Regions from separate parts of the Rhodomicrobium vannielii ATCC 17100 genome, predicted to be linked through region 1. Evidence: predicted binding sites of a transcription regulator. Region 1 holds the regulator's gene; each other region holds the start of a gene.
The links. Region 1 encodes LexA, which represses DNA repair genes until DNA is damaged. Its sites were predicted from a motif close to TGTTCNNNNTGTGTTCNG; they were not measured.
Positions count from the first base shown of each region.

Region 2: the regulator LexA is predicted to act here: its motif matches at 967-984, upstream of RVAN_RS12330 (LexA family protein).
Region 3: the regulator LexA is predicted to act here: its motif matches at 1,123-1,140, upstream of RVAN_RS03295 (ribonuclease T2).

Region 1 covers NC_014664.1:1,536,267-1,538,533, reverse strand. Annotated here, with positions in the region: gene RVAN_RS07010 (DHA2 family efflux MFS transporter permease subunit) at 1-619, shown strand, start outside; gene lexA (transcriptional repressor LexA) at 824-1,540, shown strand; gene RVAN_RS07000 (PHA/PHB synthase family protein) at 1,770-2,267, shown strand, end outside.
Region 2 covers NC_014664.1:2,667,190-2,669,456, reverse strand. Annotated here, with positions in the region: gene RVAN_RS12335 (hypothetical protein) at 728-934, shown strand; gene RVAN_RS12330 (LexA family protein) at 1,046-1,435, shown strand; gene RVAN_RS12325 (hypothetical protein) at 1,437-1,979, shown strand; gene istB (IS21-like element helper ATPase IstB) at 1,903-2,267, opposite strand, start outside.
Region 3 covers NC_014664.1:744,768-747,034, reverse strand. Annotated here, with positions in the region: gene truA (tRNA pseudouridine(38-40) synthase TruA) at 1-45, opposite strand, end outside; gene RVAN_RS03295 (ribonuclease T2) at 276-1,070, opposite strand; gene RVAN_RS03290 (helicase HerA-like domain-containing protein) at 1,237-2,267, opposite strand, start outside.

The DNA of each region.
Region 1 (2,267 bases):
CTTCTTCACCCGCCTCGGCGTTGGCGGCGTGCCCTTCCTTCTGCCGCTCCTCTACCAGATCCCGCTGGGCTTCACGCCGATGCAGTCGGGACTGCTCATCATGCCCCAGGCTATCGGCGGCATTCTTGCGAAGCTTGCGCTGTCCCGCATTCTCGACCGCCTCGGCTATCGCAACATGCTCACGTCGAACACGATCATTCTCGGGGCGCTCCTGATGCTGTTCGCAACCGTGGGGCCATACACCCCCGTCTGGCTCATCGTGTTGCAGGCCTCCCTCTACGGCGCGTTCAGCTCGTTGCAGTATACGACGATGAACAGCATGGCCTATGCCGATATGGACCAGCACAAGACAAGCAGCGCGGGCTCGATTGCAAGCACCGCTCAGGAACTTTCCATCAGTTTCGGCATCGCGGCGGCGGGGCTTATCACGGCGTTCTTCATTCCAGAACATGCGCCTTCGCGTGAAAAGGCAATGATGGGCTTCGGTCTTCACGAAGCCTTCATCGTCCTCGGGATCATGACGATTCTATCGACCTTCATCTTCGCCGGATTGAAAAGAGAAGACGGAGAACGCGTCGTCCATCGCAGTCAGGTTCGCATGAATCGTGGCTATCGCTGATCTTCCGCTTCGCGCAAAGACATCATTCTTTCCCGAAATTCGTGCCATGAAAGGCGAATTAGCCATTGGGAAATCTCGGGAGGCTACAGATTCCCATCTGTGCAGGGCGGGTTGCAAAAGTGCCCTTTTCCCTTGCGGAACTTAATGAGAACGCTTATTGGTGTTCTTGGTTTGTACAAGTCCTTCGCCACAACCGGGCCGCCCATGCTGACACCGAAGCAAAAGCAACTCCTTCTCTATATCAACGAGCGCATTGAAGCGACCGGCGTTCCTCCGTCGTTCGACGAAATGAAGGAGGCGCTGCACCTCAAATCCAAGTCTGGTATTCATCGCCTCATCATGGCGCTGGAAGAGCGCGGCTTCATCCGACGGCTTCCGCACCGCGCTCGCGCGCTTGAGGTGATGAAGATGCCGGAGCGCCGCGTCGGGTTTGAAGCCGACCGAAGGCGAGGCTTCATGCCAACCGTGATCGAGGGGGCGCGCCGCTCGTCTTTCGAAGAAGCACCGCAGGCTCCTTTCATCCGCGACCGTGACGATGGCGGCATTTCGGTTCCCGTCATGGGCCGCATCGCGGCGGGCGTGCCCCGCTCGGCCATCGAGGACCACAGCCACGTTCTCGTCATGCCGCCCGAATACCTTTCGACGGGCGATCATTTCGCGCTTGAAGTACGCGGCGATTCGATGATTGAGGCCGGCATTCAAGAGGGCGATACCGTCGTTCTGAAAAAGACGGCGGCTGCCGAGAGCGGGGATATCGTGGTCGCGCTCATCGACGACGAGGAGGCCACGCTGAAGCGGCTTCGCAAGCGTGGACAATCGATTGCTCTCGAACCCGCCAACCCGGCTTACGAGACACGGATTTTCGGTCCAGACCGCGTGAAAATCCAAGGCAAGCTGGTCGCGCTCCTGCGACGATTTTAAGTCGCCATCGCGTCGAGTCATGGCTGATATGACGACAACGCGGAAGCGGGACATGCGCGCACGAAGCGCTATAGTGCGTACTTAGTCGGAGGACTATTGCAGCGGGCTAAGAAATGCCTTTAGCCCCTCACCAAACGACGCCAGAATGTTATATTATTGGTCCATGCTCGATTCAACGGGCGCAAAAGGACGCAAGAATAACTTTGCGGTTTGGGAGAGCTACGCACGGATGTCAGACAAGCGTCAAAAAGGCGACAAGCGAGAAGCCGCAAGCGGCCCGGCGCCATCCAGACCTTTGCCGGGCCTTCAGTCTCCGGAGCAATTCGCGACGAACCTTCTTCGCGCCTTCGAGGCAAGCGGGCAGGCCGTCGCGAAAATCTACGAGGACAAGGACAAGCGCTCTGGAGCTTTCACGGTTGCGGGCGGAATGGCGGACATCGGCAAGATTTTCGCGCCGATCGCGCAATATTGGATGAACGATCCGCAGAAGCTTGCCGCAGCCCAGGCGAAGCTTAACGAGGATCTCATCGATCTTTGGGGGCGAACCTATCAGCGTTTCCTTGGCGAAGAGGTCAAGCCGCTGATCGAGCCGGCTCCCAGCGATCCGCGCTTCAAGGACAAGGAGTGGTCCGATAACGCGTTTTTCGATTTCCTGAAGCAGGCCTATCTCCTGACCGGAAAATGGGCGGGCGATCTCGTCGAAAACGCGTCGACCGTCGATAAACAT
Region 2 (2,267 bases), 1.1 Mb from region 1:
AAGGAGAGTAAGCGCGGCTGAAAGTGGCCCAGCTAGTGGGCCCGCTTTCACACATCTTGCCATCACTTTTGAGGGGAGGATGAGCGTTATCGCGCTCGCGCGTTTCGGGCGGAAAGGGTGATATAAAGCGTCTAGCATGTTGCTAGAACGGAATGACCCGTATTTTTCTAGCACTTTTCTATCACTTTTCTAGCACATCAGCGCATGTTCCTTCTAGCAACATGCTAGAAGGAAGGTCATCCGGGCTGCTAGAACGAATTCGGTGCAAGGTGATAGACAAAGCGACGATTTGCGGATCGCAAATGATCTGGAATGAGGTCGACCTTTTGCCGGGATGTTTCACGGAAACGTTCTGGTTTCGGTCAAGCGGACTGGTGATGCAACCGGTGGTGGCTGATGAATTTCCGCAGCCAGCCTCACGATCTTTGGTGTCAGAGACCAATGAGAAAGGCGTTGGAAGCAGGTTTTTTTTGCCGATGGCGGATGATTAAGCCACAAATGCAGGGAAGCGGCGCTGGCGCGCGGCTGCTCGCGGCAAAAGAACGATTATAGCTGAGATTTTGGTGCCGACGCATGTGCAGCGCCGAATATAAGCCGACGCTTTTGCGCCCGTTTGGCGAAATGGCGATTTTTGTCGGCTTTTCGGAATTTACCAGACAGCAAAGGCCGCGAAGAGCAAAATGCGCTAAGTCTTGGCCGTCAGGACATGGGCAGGAGAGGCCGCATCATGAAAATCACTGTTGAAGTCAGTCCCGAAGACCTCGCCGTCATGACCCAAGAGGTGATGGGGGCTGCGGGTCCAGAGGCAATGAGCAAGATATGGGCGGCGCTCGGCAATCAGATTGCAGCGCAAATGCACGCTCAAATGTTGACGCAGATCCCGGAGCCTTTCCGGCCGTTTTTCAACATGCAGGCGGAGGGAAAATCATCCTGACGCCTTGCGGGCCTTGGCGGGATCGCGCTAGATGTTCCCGTAATGTTCTTTTCTCCTCGCCCATGGAAACTCGGCAGCTTAGCGCTTCTGCGGCCCAAAGCCGGAGCGGCTATGGCGCTGTCGCTGTTTCTGTCGCGCGTGCCTGCGGGATTCCCTTCGCCGGCCGATGATTATCTTGAAGGCGAACTCGATCTGAACAAGTTTCTCATCCGCAATCCGGCGGCGACCTTCTACGTGCGTTTGTCTGGCGACTCGATGGTCATGGCTGGCTTGTTCGACGGTGATATTCTTGTCGTTGATCGCGCCATATCGGCGCGGCATCGCCATATCGTCGTCGCAGTCGTGGACGGTGAGCTGACGGTCAAGCGGCTTTGGTCAAGCGGCGGGGTGATCGAGCTTCGCTCGGAAAACCCGGCCTATCAACCGATCAAGATGGTCGAAGGACGTGAGCTTGTGATCTGGGGCGTGGTGACCGGCAGCATCCGCCGGTTTGAGGCGTGACATGCCGGTATTCGCGCTCGCCGATTGCAACAGCTTCTATTGCTCCTGTGAGCGCGTGTTTGAGCCGAAGCTCGAAACCCGGCCGGTCGTGGTGTTGTCGAACAATGACGGCTGTATCATCGCTCTGACGACTGAAAGCAAGGCGCTCGGCTTCAAGATGGGCGATCCATATCACCTCAAGCGCGCTGATCTCCAAAGGCGCAAAGTCGCTGTCTACAGCTCGAATTACACCCTCTATGGCGACATGTCGCGGCGTGTCATGACTGTGCTGACGCGCTTCACGCCCGAGCTTGAAGTCTATTCGATCGACGAGGCCTTCCTGAATCTCGCAGGCTTCGAGGGCAGGGGGCTTACCGGCTATGCGCGCACCATCCGTAGCACGGTCAGGCAGGAAACAGGAATCCCGGTGTCGATCGGTGTCAACCGAGATCCGGAACTGCCCCGTTTCGACACGAAGAACTGCCCCGTCATTGATCAGTCCTTTGAGGCTTTGGTTCTGTCGCAGCGGTCTTCTGCAGAAGACCGCTGCGACGTTTTTCCTTGAGGCGGTAGCTGTCGCCGCGGATGGTTATGACGTGGCTGTGATGGAGCAAGCGGTCGAGGATCGCGGTCGCCACGACCGGATCGCCGAACACCGCGTCCCATTCGCCGACGCTGCGGTTGGACGTGATCAGCATCGCTCCCTTTTCGTAGCGGCGCGAGACAAGCTGGAAGAACAGATGCGCCGCAGAGGGCTCGAATGGCAGGTAGCCCAGTTCGTCCACGATCAGGAGCTTCGGTTTGGCGAAGTGCATGAGCCGATCCTCGAGCCGGCCTTCCACATGTGCCCTGG
Region 3 (2,267 bases), 790 kb from region 1:
AAACGGCGTCCCGTCATATTCGATTGTAATCTTGTAGCGCGGCATGCTCAGGGCTTAGGCTGGTTCGTGGGAGAAGAGAGAAAGCTGGCGATTGCTCTCACCCGAATCCCGGCGCATTGCAACCAGCCACTCTCCCGGTCAGCGGAAAAAACTCTCGGTGATGGTGACAGAAAGCTGCGGAGCAAGCGGTGATCGGAGAGTTCACCGAGGTTCGACGGGCTTGCCGCTGCAGGCCCGTACGTGAACCGAAGCCCCCCGGGCGCTTCCTTCTGGGCCTACAACCGGTCGCCGCGCTGCGTGGGCCCACCCTGCGGACCCTGCCCACCCCCGCGAACCGGCGGCATGGTCACGGTGTCGTAATTGCAGAGTCTGCGGCTTTCCGCACAGGGACGCGGCTGCAAATCCTTGCTCATGCAGACGCGAACTTCCTGCAACCTGTTACGCGAACAGACGATCTGCACCATGTCGGGCGTCAGGTTGCGGTTCACGTCCAGGAATGCGCGTCGCACCTCCTCCGGCCCCACGCGCAGCGGCTTGGTCAAATCCTGAAATTCGTCGGGAATGCGGATGCTGTTGTAAGCCTTGCGAGCGGCGGCAAAATATCCGCGCGGGTCCATCCCCGAACATGTGCCGTGCTTCTTGTATTCGTGGATGACGAGTTGACGGCTCGGCATGATATCGAGCATGCGGTCGATAAGTTCATTCGGAACCCATGGGCGGTAATCCGTCCGGCACGACTCCGGCCAGCCGCGCCGCTCGTATTGCGGCCACAAGCCGTGGAGCACGAAGGCATAGGGCCGCGAGCCGTTACACTGCTCATCGGAGCCACTGCTGCGGCCGTTGCGCCGGTCGTTGAAAAAGCGGTATCCGCCACCGGTCTCATCTTCGTCGAATCGAGACGACCGGCCGCGTTCATTGCCGCCGTCCTCACGCCCCGCGCAGTAGGTCGGCGACCAGTTCAGCGTCAGCACATAATAATCGAAGTCACCCGGCCGCGCGCTGCGGTCGCCCTGCGCATGCACGCCACCGATCGCCGCCAGCGCAGCCGCGCCCATCGCGATACAAGCCAATCGCAAGGAACTTCTGATCCCCGTAACCATCACCACGCCACCCGAAAAATCACAGAACGAAGCAGGAACGTAACCACTTCGGCGGCAAAGTCAAGCTGCCGAAGCGCGCATCCGAGAAAACTGGTGATTGTCGCCACGATCCCAAATGAGAAATTGGTAAGCTGGGTTATTTCGGCCTCAGCACGCGCTCAAGGATACGCCCCGCCGCCGAGCCGAGCGAGCGCAGCAGCGACTTGCCGAACGCCTCGCCGTAGGTCTGGCGACTGTAGCCGCCGCCGCGCCCGCGCCCCTTCGGCTGCGGTTCAGGCTCGGGATCGTCCTCGCGCGGCAACGGTTCGTCCGGTGACCCGGGCTTCTTCGGGATGCGGAACTCGCCCGCCCATTCGTAGTCGTCGTCTTTGCGCGCCTGGCCCGCGCGCGCGTCGGTGCCACGGCGCATTCTGCCGTTCGCTGGCGCGACGCTTGTTTCTTCCTCGTCATATTTTCCGGCGATGGGGCTCGCCTCGATCACGGCCTTGCGCTCTTCCGGCGTGACCGGCCCGAGCCGCGACGACGGCGGGCGAATCAACGTCCGCTGCACGATGGACGGCTCGCCCTTGCCCTCAAGAAAGGAGACGAGCGCCTCGCCGGTGCCGAGTTCGAGGATCGCCTTTTCGGCGTTGAAAGCCGGGTTCGCGCGGAAGGTTTCGGCGGCGGCGCGCACGGCCTTCTGCTCGCGCGGGCTGAAGGCACGAAGCCCATGCTGCACGCGGTTGCCGAGCTGGCTTGACACGCGATCCGGCACGTCGAGCGGGTTTTGCGTGATGTAATAGACGCCGACGCCCTTCGAGCGAATGAGGCGTGTGACCTGCTCGATTCGCTCCAGCAGCGCCTTGGGCGCTTCGTTGAAGAGAAGATGTGCCTCGTCGAAGAAGAAGACGAGCTTCGGCTTGGCGATGTCGCCAACTTCGGGGAGCTTGTTGAAAAGCTCCGTCATCAGCCAGAGAAGGAACGTCGAGTAGAGCCGGGGTGTTGACATCAGCTTGTCGGCGGCGAGCACGCTGATGAAGCCGCGGCCGTCCGGTGCCTTCCGCATGAAATCTTCGATGTCGAGTTGCGGCTTGCCGAAGAAGAGCTCGGCCTTCTGTTCGTCGAGCACCAGAAGGCGGCGCTGGATCGCACCCACTGACGTCTTCGACACATTGCCGTATTGCTGCG